4 regions of the Yersinia hibernica genome follow, and region 1 is predicted to be linked to each of the others. Evidence: predicted binding sites of a transcription regulator. Region 1 holds the regulator's gene; each other region holds the start of a gene.

Region 1 (3,194 bases):
TATCGCCGTCACCGGCTCCAGTGGCGCAGGAACCACGACCACCAGTCTGGCGTTTCGCAAAATTTTTCAGCAATTGAATATTCGCGCGGCTCAAATTGAGGGTGACAGTTTCCACCGCTACACCCGCCCGGAAATGGATTCAGCGATTCGTAAAGCACGGGATCAAGGCCGACATATCAGCTATTTTGGCCCAGAAGCCAATGACTTTGGGCAGTTAGAAGAGAGTGTTTCGCAATATGGCGCATTGGGTACCGGGCGCTCACGTAAGTATTTGCATACCTATGATGAAGCCGTGCCCTACAACCAGATTCCCGGCACATTCACTCCGTGGGAGTCGCTACCAGAGCCGACTGATGTGCTGTTCTATGAAGGGCTGCACGGCGGGGTTGTCACCGAGCATCATGATGTCGCAAAACATGTAGATTTACTGGTCGGCGTAGTCCCCATCGTTAACCTGGAGTGGATTCAAAAATTAGTCCGGGATACTGGCGAGCGCGGCCATTCTCGTGAGGCGGTGATGGATTCCGTGGTGCGCTCCATGGATGACTATATTAACTACATCACGCCACAATTTTCGCGGACTCACATTAACTTCCAGCGAGTACCGACCGTCGATACCTCCAACCCATTTGCCGCCAAAGCCATTCCGTCACTGGATGAAAGTTTTGTTGTCATTCACTTTAGAGGTCTGAATCAAATCGATTTTCCCTACTTACTGGCGATGTTACAGGGATCGTTTATTTCCAATATCAATACTTTGGTGGTCCCAGGCGGGAAGATGGGGCTGGCAATGGAGTTGATTATGGCGCCATTGGTGCAGCAATTACTGGAAGGCAAAAAGATTATTTAATCGCCTGCGTACTTGAAGTAGCGGCCAACATCTCCGCTGCTTCAAGTCCGTCGAGTTTATTTAGGCGATTTCGCGGATCTCAAAACTGTGGGTAATGGTCGCCGCTTTGCCCAGCATCAGAGACACCGAGCAATACTTTTCAGCTGACAGCTCCACCGCGCGCTCAACAATTTTATCGGTTAAGCCCTTGCCGCTCACAATAAAATGCAGGTTAATTTGTGTAAACAGGCGCGGTGCCTCTTCCCGGCGCTGCGAGGTTAACGTCACTTCGCAATCGCGCACATCATTACGGCCTTTTTGCAAAATAGAGACAACGTCAATTGCGCTACAGCCGCCCGCCGACATTAACAGCATTTCCATCGGGCTCGGTGCTTTGTCTCCCGCATTTCCGTCCATCAAAACTTGATGCCCTGAAGCGGATTCCCCCAAAAATGTCAGCCCCTCAACCCACTTTACACGTGCCTGCATAACTCTTGCTCCCGGTTAAATTTTCTGATTCAGACTACCCTTTCATTTACAAACTGGCAATGTAACCCGATGTTCATCATGCTGAAGCGATACAACACAAGACACTGGCCTCATCCTGTGCTACAAACAGAATCGAAAGTGTTGTTTCTAGAATTAAATAGGGTAGCTTCTCAATACTCAGTGAAGGGTTTCTATCCGGTACGTATCTTGGCTATACCTTTCGGCAGTTGAGCAAATTAATATGCTAAGAGAAAGTGTATTTTATAAGCACGCCGCGCAGGGAACTCTGAACCCTGTTAAGTCTGGCTGCGATAACAACAGAGGATAACAGCGAATGGTTCTCGGCAAGCCACAAACAGACCCGACTCTCGAATGGTTCCTGTCTCATTGCCATATCCACAAATATCCATCGAAGAGTACGCTAATTCACCAAGGTGAAAAGGCCGAAACGCTTTACTACATCGTGAAAGGCTCCGTTGCGGTGCTTATCAAAGATGAAGAAGGTAAAGAGATGATTCTCTCCTATCTCAATCAGGGGGATTTCATCGGCGAGCTTGGATTATTTGAAGAAGGCCAAGAACGTAGTGCCTGGGTTAGAGCAAAAACCGCCTGTGAAGTGGCTGAAATTTCTTACAAAAAATTCCGTCAGTTGATTCAGGTTAACCCAGACATCTTGATGCGCCTGTCTTCACAGATGGCGAACCGCTTGCAGATTACATCGGAGAAAGTGGGTAACCTCGCCTTCTTGGATGTCACTGGGCGCATTGCACAAACGCTGCTTAACCTGGCAAAACAACCTGATGCCATGACCCACCCAGATGGGATGCAGATAAAGATTACCCGCCAGGAAATTGGTCAAATAGTTGGCTGCTCCCGCGAAACTGTGGGGCGGATACTAAAAATGCTGGAAGATCAAAATCTGATCTCCGCGCACGGTAAAACGATTGTCGTTTACGGCACGCGTTAATTCCCCCATAAACCGGTGTCGTTACCTCGGCACCGGTTTTTTATTTGTGTGATCAATAAACTTCTGGGGCCTATATGAATTGGCAACGGCTTATTTATCATCCTGAAGTTAACTATGCACTTCGCCAAACATTAGTCCTCTGCATACCTGCGGCGTTGGGATTCGCCATGGGCGAGTTACGGCTGGGGTTGATGTTCTCCCTGATACCAGCGTGTTGTAACATTGCGGCGCTAGATACCCCCCATCAACATTTCTTCCGACGACTGATTGTCGGCGGGGCTCTCTTTACATTCAGTAGCTACCTCACTCAGCAACTGCTGCTGTGGGAAGTTCCATTACCCGCAGTGATGCTTGGCTTGGCATTAATATTGGGTGTGAGTGGAGCTATCAGTCAGCTCAATGGTCGACTGCTTCCCGCCGCCCTTATCGCCGCTATTTTCAGCCTCAGCATGGTGGGCCGCGCACCTATCTGGCAAGCCCCCTTGATGTGTGCCGTGGGGACTCTCTGGTACGGCGTATTTACCTGGCTGTGGTTTCGCTTATGCAGGGACCAGCCCATCCGTGAGCCATTGAGCCAGCTTTATCATCTGTTGGCTGATTATTGCGACGCGGCATATCGTTTATTTGGCCAGCAGCAAGAAGCAGAAAAGACGATACCGCAGCTGTTAGATAGACAGCAAGGTATTATGGATAAAATTAATCAACTTTATCAACAATTTAACTTGCTCCCTAATACCACAAAAAAAGAACGAAAACGGCTACTGACACTCTTTCAAATGGCACTCGATTTGCAAGAACACATCACTGCGGCGATGAATCAGTCAGAAAAAACGCAAGAACTGGTTGAACAGACACCAATAGAAAAGGTTCTTGAGCGCAATATACAGATTATCTCAACACAAATGCGCA
Region 2 (3,194 bases), 2.3 Mb from region 1:
AACCTGCGCGGTGAACTCAGCGAAACTAACTGACCGGGTGGCATGTGAATGAACGCAGCACTGCTCTTAATTGATTTACAAAATGATTTCTGCCCCGGGGGGGCGCTGGCGGTGACCGAAGGTGACGCGGTGATTGCCATTGCTAATCAGGCCATTGAAGCCTGTGTGACTCACAAAATACCGGTCATCGCCAGCCAAGATTGGCATCCTGCTGAACATCGCAGTTTTGCCATAAACTCACAGGCTGAACCGTGGACTGTCGGCGAATTAGAGGGGTTAACCCAGGTGTGGTGGCCGGTGCACTGTGTGCAAGATAAAACCGGTGCCCAATTTCATCCCGAGTTAACACAGGCGGCAATAAGCCAAATTTTCCGCAAAGGCCAAGACCCGGATATCGATAGCTATAGCGCCTTTTTCGACAATGGCCGACGGGCAAAAACTTCACTGGATGGTTGGTTACGCCAGCAGGGAATCGAGCATTTGTTCATTATGGGGTTGGCAACGGATTACTGTGTGAAATACACCGTATTGGATGCATTAGCTCTAGATTATAAAACATCCGTCATCAGTGATGGCTGCCGGGGAGTTAACCTACAGCCGCAAGATAGCCAGCAGGCCCTTAAAGTCATGAGTCAGTCCGGGGCAAGCATACAGTCACTGGCGCAATTTATAGCCGAAATACAGCAACTTAGCGCCCGCTAACTCAGCAAAAATAAATATCAGCGGAGCCTCACTGGCTCCGTTTTTTGTGCCGTCGGTGTGACTGGCATTTGCACTTACTCAGGCTTTAACTTGACCAAAGTCGGCTGACTGAATTGCTGCTTCAACTCTTGCTTAGTTTTCATGACTATCTGACCATCGCTACCAATGCTCATATGCTGAGCATCCTCATTATGTCGCGCCTGCCACAACATCACCATTTGCAAGCTATTGTCTTTCTGTTCCGCTGTCAGAGCCACACCATCTGGCCATTTACCGAGTTCCACCGCTTGCATCAAACGCTGGTAAATTTCGGGCGTCATCACTGAAATCAGGTCTTCAAGCTCCATCAGAGCATCCTCAGTAAACGAATAATAAGCTGAATCGATTTTTCATCAGTAAAATGGCGGTGATAAACAGCGGTTAGCCCGCAGTTTGTTCGCCATTCTGGTCATCAACAAAATTGAGTGATGCCGAGTTCACGCAATAGCGCTCGCCGGTGGGCTGCGGGCCATCCGGGAACACATGCCCTAGATGCGCATCACAGTTGCCGCAGCGAATTTCAATGCGGTGCATATTGTGAGAATAATCATCAATATAGCGGATAGACTCGGCATCAAGCGGCTGGTAGAAACTCGGCCAACCACAACCGGAATCAAACTTTGATTCGGAGATAAATAGCGGCTGGTGGCAGCACAAGCATTGATAAACACCCTCGCGTTTATTATGCAGTAATTTGCCACTAAAAGGGGCTTCTGTCCCCCGCTGTTGGGTGACATGCCGCTGAATATCGGACAGTTTCTCAATATTTTCTGTAGGGTTTGGTTCTTTAGCCATTTGTGCGGTTCTCTGGCAGGGAATAAAGTCAACGAAAACAACGTCTAATAATAACAAAAAATTAACAACAAAGCAGTTAAAATTGTCCTAAACTGTATGCCATCAAAGCGGCAACAGTATAAATGTGATAAAAATCGCAAATCTTACTGATTCTCACTTTAAACTGAATAATTCGCCCCAATATAAAAATGAGGCTAATCGTATCTGGAAACGCGTGATTAATGTTCGATCTACCGGCCTTGGTTTGATTTGTAGCAATAATTGACACGATTCCGCTTGACGCTCGGTAAGGTTTTTGTAATTTTACAACCAACCTTTTATTCACTAACAAATAGCTGGTGGAATATATGACTATCAAAGTAGGTATCAACGGTTTTGGCCGTATCGGTCGCATTGTTTTCCGTGCTGCTCAGGAACGTTCTGACATCGAGATCGTTGCAATCAACGACCTGTTGGACGCTGACTACATGGCGTACATGCTGAAATACGACTCTACCCACGGTCGTTTCGACGGTACTGTAGAAGTAAAAGACGGCCACCTGGTTGTTAACGGTAAAACCATCCGTGTTACCGCAGAGAGAGATCCGGCTAACCTGAAGTGGAATGAAGTTAACGTCGATGTTGTTGCTGAAGCAACTGGCCTGTTCCTGACTGACGAAACTGCACGTAAGCACATCGCTGCAGGTGCTAAGAAAGTGGTTCTGACTGGTCCTTCTAAAGATGATACCCCAATGTTCGTTATGGGCGTTAACCACAAGGCTTACGCTGGCCAAGAAATCGTTTCTAACGCTTCTTGCACCACTAACTGCTTGGCTCCACTGGCTAAAGTTATCAACGACAAGTTCGGTATCGTTGAAGCGCTGATGACCACTGTGCATGCAACCACCGCAACTCAGAAAACTGTTGATGGCCCGTCTCACAAAGACTGGCGCGGCGGCCGCGGCGCATCCCAGAACATCATCCCTTCTTCTACCGGTGCGGCTAAAGCCGTGGGTAAAGTTATCCCAGAACTGAACGGCAAACTGACCGGTATGGCGTTCCGCGTTCCTACCCCTAACGTTTCTGTTGTTGACCTGACTGCACGTCTGGAAAAACCAGCTTCTTATAAAGAAATCTGTGCCGCTATCAAAGCTGCTTCAGAAGGCGAGCTGAAAGGCGTTCTGGGTTACACCGAAGACGACGTTGTTTCTACCGATTTCAACGGCGAAAAACTGACTTCAGTATTCGATGCTAAAGCAGGTATCGCGCTGAATGACAACTTTGTAAAACTGGTTTCTTGGTACGATAACGAAACTGGCTACTCAAACAAAGTTCTGGATCTGATCTCTCACATCTCCAAATAATGGATTGATGTCGATGTCTGCCAAAGGCCACCCTCGGGTGGCTTTTTTATTATCTGTTACGGATAAACTCCCCCGCCCGCCTATCTCATCACGATAAAAAAATTGCGCAATATCAATGATTCACTACTACTTTATCGCCGACTTGCTGCAAGATATCAAGCCTGTGATATTATCGAAAGACTGAAGTTCAATGGATCTCTAGCCCCTTTCCCATAAGGCCAAACGAATGAACGAGAAAGTATTCACCCTACCTGTTGTTGAACAAATTTCGCCTTACATCAGCCAGCGCCAGTTAGATGAACTGCCGATTGTGGT
Region 3 (3,194 bases), 1.1 Mb from region 1:
CATTGGAGTGAATGGTTTGACTGTGAATCACAGGCATAAAAAAAGGCGCCGTAGCGCCTCTTTAGGGATTTTTTTTCTGATACTTAGAGTACCAGGCCCGCAATAGAGGCGGACAGCACACTGACCAGTGTAGAGCCGTACAGCAGTTTCAGACCAAAACGAGAAACCACATTACCTTGGTGTTCATTCAGGCCTTTAATCGCACCGGCTACGATACCGATAGAAGAGAAGTTAGCGAATGAAACCAGGAATACAGACAGAATCCCCACACTGCGTGGTGACAATTCAGATGCCACTTTCTGCAAGTCCATCATTGCCACAAATTCGTTAGAAACCAGTTTGGTTGCCATAATGCCGCCCACTTGCAAGGCTTCGTGAGCAGGAATACCCATCACCCAGGCAAATGGGAAGAAGACATAACCCAAAATACCCTGGAAGCTGATGCCGAACAGCAGGCTGAACAGTGCATTCATTGCTGCAATCAATGCAATGAAACCAATCAACATGGCCGCAACGATAATGGCGACTTTGAAACCAGCTAGGATGTATTCACCCAGCATTTCAAAGAAGCTTTGGCCTTCATGCAGATTGCTTAGTTGCAACTCTTCTTCATCTTCTGCTTTATACGGGTTGATTAACGACAACACGATAAAGGTACTGAACATGTTAAGCACCAGTGCTGCGACCACAAATTTTGCGTCCAGCATTGACATGTAAGCACCCACAATCGACATGGAGACTGTCGACATTGCTGTTGCCGCCATGGTGTACATGCGTTTTTCAGACATTCTGCCCAGAATATCTTTATAGGCGATAAAGTTTTCAGACTGGCCCAGAATCAGTGAACTGACTGCGTTGAATGATTCTAACTTACCCATGCCATTGATTTTGGACAACAAAGTACCAATGATGCGAATAACGACGGGCAGCACTTTAATGTATTGCAGAATACCAATCAGCGCAGAAATAAAGACGATAGGGCACAGCACTCTTAAGAAGAAGAACGCGAGACCTTTATCCCCCATATTGCCGAAGACAAAATCGGTGCCGGTAGCGGCGAATCCCAATAATTTGTCGAATAAGCCGGCGAATCCTTTCACAAAACCTAATCCAACTTCCGAATGAAGGAAGAAGTACGCTAACAGCACCTCAATAACTAACAATTGAATAACAAACCGAATGCGGATGCTTTTACGATCCTTACAGATCGCTAATGCTAATATGGCCACCACAACTAAGGCCAACGCAAACTGTAAAATATGGGACATGTATGTGCTCCAAATTAGAGGCAGTCTAGATTTCGGTGGTCATTTTATGTAACGGCTACATTAAAAACGAGATGTATGTTGCAAATATAGAAATTCACTTTCATAAATGCAAACAAATTAGTGGGGTTGATCACAAAAAATAGCATGTTAATAATATGCTACAGCGATAGTGTAAATATGCTAGTTTGAATAATTGTAGTGTTCGGTCTCGGAAATTGCGATGCAGTTTTCATCCAATTTTGCGAAAACTGGCAACTGACGGTGACGCCTTGGCAGATTATGCGGTATTAGCTATCAGAGTGATAAATTTCGCTTTTCTAAATGCGCTTGATAATTATTATCATTTATATATTATTGATGATAATAAGTAGCCGTAAATTCTCCAAGGGTAATATTGAATGTTGGATAGTCGTGCTGTCGATACGCCCCGCCGTACATCAAGGAGGATTAAACTCTCCCTGATGGGGCCGGCTTTTATCGCCGCTATTGGCTACATTGATCCCGGCAACTTTGCCACCAATATTCAGGCCGGTGCTTCATTCGGTTACACCCTATTGTGGGTGGTGGTTTGGGCCAATATCATGGCCATGCTTATCCAACTTCTTTCCGCCAAGCTCGGTATTGCTACCGGTAAAAACCTGGCTGAACATATCCGTGACCGCTTTCCGCGCCCTGCGGTATGGGCTTATTGGGTGCAAGCCGAAATAATTGCAATGGCAACTGACTTGGCCGAGTTTATTGGGGCCGCCATTGGGTTCAAATTGCTATTGGGAGTGACGCTACTCGAGGGGGCGGTGCTAACCGGTATCGCGACTTTCCTTATTCTCATGTTGCAAAAGCGCGGGCAAAAACCCCTTGAGTTGGTTATCGGTGGCTTGCTGCTGTTTGTTGCCGCCGCTTATATTGTGGAGCTGGTTTTCTCGCGCCCTGAAATAGCGGCATTAGGCAGAGGGATGCTTATCCCCGACTTACCTAATCGGGATGCGGTATTTTTGGCCGCCGGGGTATTGGGTGCCACTATTATGCCGCACGTCATATATTTGCATTCATCATTGACACAAACTGCCGGGGAAAATTCTAAAGCGGATCGTTATGCCTCGACCAAATTGGATGTCGCCATTGCCATGACGATTGCAGGTTTCGTCAATCTGGCGATGATGGCGACTGCTGCGGCAGCATTCCATTTCAACGGCTACGGCAGTATTGCTGAGATTGAGCAAGCTTATTTAACCTTACAGCCACTGTTGGGTAATGCCGCGGCGACCATTTTTGGCCTGAGCTTAGTGGCCGCCGGGTTGTCATCCACGGTGGTCGGCACCTTAGCCGGTCAAGTGGTTATGCAGGGTTTTGTCCGGTTTTACATCCCTATTTGGCTGCGGCGTTCCGTCACCATGTTGCCCTCATTTATTGTAATTTTGATGGGAATGGATGCGACGCGGATATTGGTCATGAGCCAAGTCTTGCTGAGTTTTGGTATTGCTTTGGCGCTGGTGCCATTGCTGGCCTTTACTGGCAATAAAGAATTAATGGGCGATATGACTAACTCAAAACTGATTCAGGTTTTGGGGCAGCTGATTGTACTGGTGGTGATTGGATTAAATGCTTATCTGCTCATCAGTCTGCTTTAATTTATCACTCGGGCGGGTTGTGGATACAAACCCACCGGAGTATTTCATTTAGTTGTCATGATGATGACCGTGGCCTTTGCCGCGATGGTGTTTTTTACCATGCTTATCATAATGCTTGTCATATTTCCAATAGCGCCCTTCGCGATAGTAATAGTTTTTTTTCCACCAATCTCTATCTTGCCAACGGTATCCATCCCAATAATGACCATGACGATTACGCTCGCCTAAATCTCGCCCTTGATGGTCATGCCACCATTGGCGGTCACGCCAGTCATAACCATCCCAATAATTACCGCTG
Region 4 (3,194 bases), 2.3 Mb from region 1:
CGATAGGCAGAGAGCCGCGGCGGAAGTAAATAGATTTCGGGAGTTTATGCCACAACATGTTTTCTGCTCGCTTAGCCACAGTTTTCTTGTTGATCAAGTGTTTCGGACCGACGTTTTCAGAGATGGAGTTACCCCCCCAAGAACCGCAACCCAGCGTCAGAGATGGCGCTACTTTGAAGTTATACAGGTCGCCGATACCACCATGAGAGGCTGGTGTATTGATTAAGATTCGGGCGGTTTTCATTTTATCGCCGAAATACTTAATGCGTGCTGGCTGATTATCTTGGTCGGTATACAAGCAAGATGTATGGCCAATACCGCCCATTTCCACCAGTTTTTCTGCTTTTTCAACGGCGTCTTCGAAGCTTTTCGCACGATACATTGCCAGAGTAGGTGACAGTTTTTCGTGAGCGAATGGCTCTGACTCATCAACAACTTTAACTTCGCCAATCAGAATTTTGGTATTAGCAGGAACTTTGATGCCGGCCATTTCAGCAATTTTAGTGGCTGGCTGACCCACGATAGCCGCATTCAGGCCACCATTTTTCAGGATGATATCCTGAACCGCTTTCAGTTCCTTACCTTGTAACAGATAACCGCCGTGGGATGCGAAACGCTCGCGGACAGCATCATAAACAGAGTCAACAACAATGATAGATTGTTCCGACGCACAAATAACGCCGTTATCGAAGGTTTTTGACATCAGGATAGAGGCAACAACACGTTTAATATCAGCAGTTTCATCAACAACCACTGGCGTGTTACCCGCGCCCACACCGATAGCAGGTTTACCTGAACTGTAAGCCGCTTTAACCATGCCTGGGCCACCGGTCGCCAGAATCAGGTTAATATCAGGGTGGTGCATCAGTTGATTCGACAACTCAACTGTCGGGGCATCAATCCAACCAATAATATCGGCTGGCGCACCTGCTGCGATAGCGGCTTGAAGCACGATATCGGCGGCTTTATTAGTTGCGTCTTTAGCACGTGGATGTGGAGAGAACACGATACCGTTGCGGGTCTTCAGGCTAATCAATGCTTTGAAGATTGCGGTCGAGGTCGGGTTGGTGGTTGGCACAATACCGCAAATCAAACCGATAGGTTCTGCGATAGTGATAGTACCAAAGGTTTTATCTTCTTCTAGAATGCCACAAGTTTTTTCATCTTTGTAAGCATTGTAAATGTATTCAGAAGCAAAGTGGTTTTTAATCACTTTATCTTCCACAATACCCATGCCTGATTCTTCTACCGCCAATTTGGCCAGAGGAATACGGGCATCTGCTGCAGCCAGAGCTGCGGCACGGAAGATTTTATCAACCTGCTCTTGAGTGAAGTTGGCATACTCGCGCTGGGCTTTCTTGACGCGTGCTACTAGCTCGTTAAGTTCAGCGACATTCGTTACAGCCATAATGCTCTCCTGATAATGTTAAACTCTTTTAGTAAATGAGCTGTTGAAGCAACTAGTATAGACAGGCTCTAGCATGCTGTACCCTCAAATAGAGATAGTTTTTATATTATACTTTCTCATTTCTTACCGCTGATTTACTGAAAGAGCTTTTGAATCCTTAGGAATAAAGTGGGGGAGACAGTGTTATTTTCAACCCTCAAACACTATTTCCTTATCGAGTAACTCTTACTATGGCTCTGAGCTTAACTATTCTTAGGTATATTTTTTGTGATTCAAATCACAAAATCGTCAAGCTGACACCATTCAGCAATTATTACTTGAGAGTAATTATCATTAACGCAAATAAAGTGATAATTCATGACGTTAAATCATCATTAACAGCACAGAATATTAACAATAATCCTTATTTTAAACGGGGAAAATTTACCCGCTATAAATGCGGGTTTATTCCATGGATTCCTAGGACTAATTCTATTACATTAGCGCGCATGTCTACTTATGGCCCCTTAAGAGGGATTTTTAGTGGAAAGCACTGTTGTTCGTGATTTGAACTATAAAGGCAGTGATGGCGCACGGTGACATCATTATTTGCATGGCAAATTTTCTGATTTTTGGCCGTAAGCTGTGTTGTCTCGGGGCATTAGGTATAATGACCGATATCTGTGATGTATTTATCAGCAATTGCGCGGAGTGATGTGTGAGTCAATCACTGTTGGACCTTTCAGGTTACATCAAGTTTTTTGTTGGCTTATTTGCACTGGTTAACCCGGTTGGTATTTTGCCGGTATTTATTAGTATGACCAGTTATCAGGCGGCAGCGGGGCGGAATAAAACCAACCTAACAGCTAACCTGTCGGTGGCCATTATTTTATGGATTTCTCTGTTCCTTGGCGATGCCATTCTGAAAATATTTGGTATCTCTATTGATTCATTCCGTATTGCGGGGGGGATCTTGGTCGTCAGTATCGCCATGTCGATGATCAGTGGCAAATTAGGTGAAGACAAACAGAATAAGCAGGAAAAAACAGAAACTGCGGTACGCGAAAGTATTGGTGTCGTGCCACTGGCATTACCCTTGATGGCGGGGCCGGGGGCCATCAGTTCCACCATTGTTTGGAGTTCTCGTTACCACAGTTGGCAGAACTTACTGGGGTTAACTGTTGCCGTGGCACTTTTTGCGTTCTGTTGCTGGCTATTGTTCCGCGCAGCCCCACTCTTGGTGCGATTACTTGGTCAAACCGGTATTAACGTTATTACACGTATTATGGGTTTATTGCTAATGGCATTGGGTATTGAATTCATCGTGACTGGCATCAAGGCTATTTTCCCCGGCTTACTTTAATACAGAGCCAGACGAGCCATCGTAGTTTGATATTCATCATTGTAGAGAGGCCACCCGTTTATAACCGGTGGCCTTTTTCTTGTCTATTTAAGTCTCAAAGCATTATTTTGGTGAAAATAATGCATGAACTTTAATCTATTGCCCCCAAATGTTGCATTAATAGTGATTCTGAATAAATAATTTGGCTTAAGGCCTATTTGTTCAACTTTAATAAATGGTCAGATCACTTTCAGCTTAAATTAAATACGCGATTTGTTGTTAAAATGCTCACATCATTCTGTAGGGCTTGTGCGGAATTTATCTAGATGTTATTAGTGATTACACTGAGATGTATAGGGGTTTATTCTAACAATGGTAATAATGTTAACTTTATGTTTCTTACTACTGTTTTTAAACATATTTTTTGATGTGAAGTTAAAATGGATGTTAGATATATTCAATAAA

Evidence for each region. The regulator CRP, encoded in region 1, controls carbon source genes, mostly activating them, when cyclic AMP is high. The targets are predictions, from matches to a motif close to ATGTGANNNNNNTCACAT.
Region 2: a site for CRP is predicted at 1,659-1,676, ahead of msrB (peptide-methionine (R)-S-oxide reductase MsrB). Genes of this name have one in related genera too.
Region 3: a site for CRP is predicted at 1,387-1,404, ahead of D5F51_RS15415 (NupC/NupG family nucleoside CNT transporter). Genes of this name have one in related genera too.
Region 4: a site for CRP is predicted at 1,674-1,691, ahead of adhE (bifunctional acetaldehyde-CoA/alcohol dehydrogenase). Genes of this name have one in related genera too.

What each region holds. Positions count from the first base shown of each region.
Region 1 is NZ_CP032487.1:4,405,787-4,408,980, forward strand. Features, by position in the region: gene D5F51_RS20770 (phosphoribulokinase) at 1-850, shown strand, start outside; gene D5F51_RS20775 (OsmC family protein) at 911-1,318, opposite strand; gene crp (cAMP-activated global transcriptional regulator CRP) at 1,653-2,285, shown strand; gene D5F51_RS20785 (YccS/YhfK family putative transporter) at 2,360-3,194, shown strand, end outside.
Region 2 is NZ_CP032487.1:2,001,198-2,004,391, forward strand. Features, by position in the region: gene ansA (asparaginase) at 1-33, shown strand, start outside; gene pncA (bifunctional nicotinamidase/pyrazinamidase) at 49-702, shown strand; gene D5F51_RS09395 (YeaC family protein) at 777-1,049, opposite strand; gene msrB (peptide-methionine (R)-S-oxide reductase MsrB) at 1,123-1,536, opposite strand; gene gapA (glyceraldehyde-3-phosphate dehydrogenase) at 1,884-2,879, shown strand; gene D5F51_RS09410 (D-hexose-6-phosphate mutarotase) at 3,106-3,194, shown strand, end outside.
Region 3 is NZ_CP032487.1:3,267,153-3,270,346, reverse strand. Features, by position in the region: gene D5F51_RS15415 (NupC/NupG family nucleoside CNT transporter) at 84-1,268, opposite strand; gene D5F51_RS15410 (Nramp family divalent metal transporter) at 1,667-2,896, shown strand; gene D5F51_RS15405 (DUF2502 domain-containing protein) at 2,945-3,194, opposite strand, start outside.
Region 4 is NZ_CP032487.1:1,976,278-1,979,471, reverse strand. Features, by position in the region: gene adhE (bifunctional acetaldehyde-CoA/alcohol dehydrogenase) at 1-1,408, opposite strand, end outside; gene D5F51_RS09270 (YchE family NAAT transporter) at 2,106-2,750, shown strand.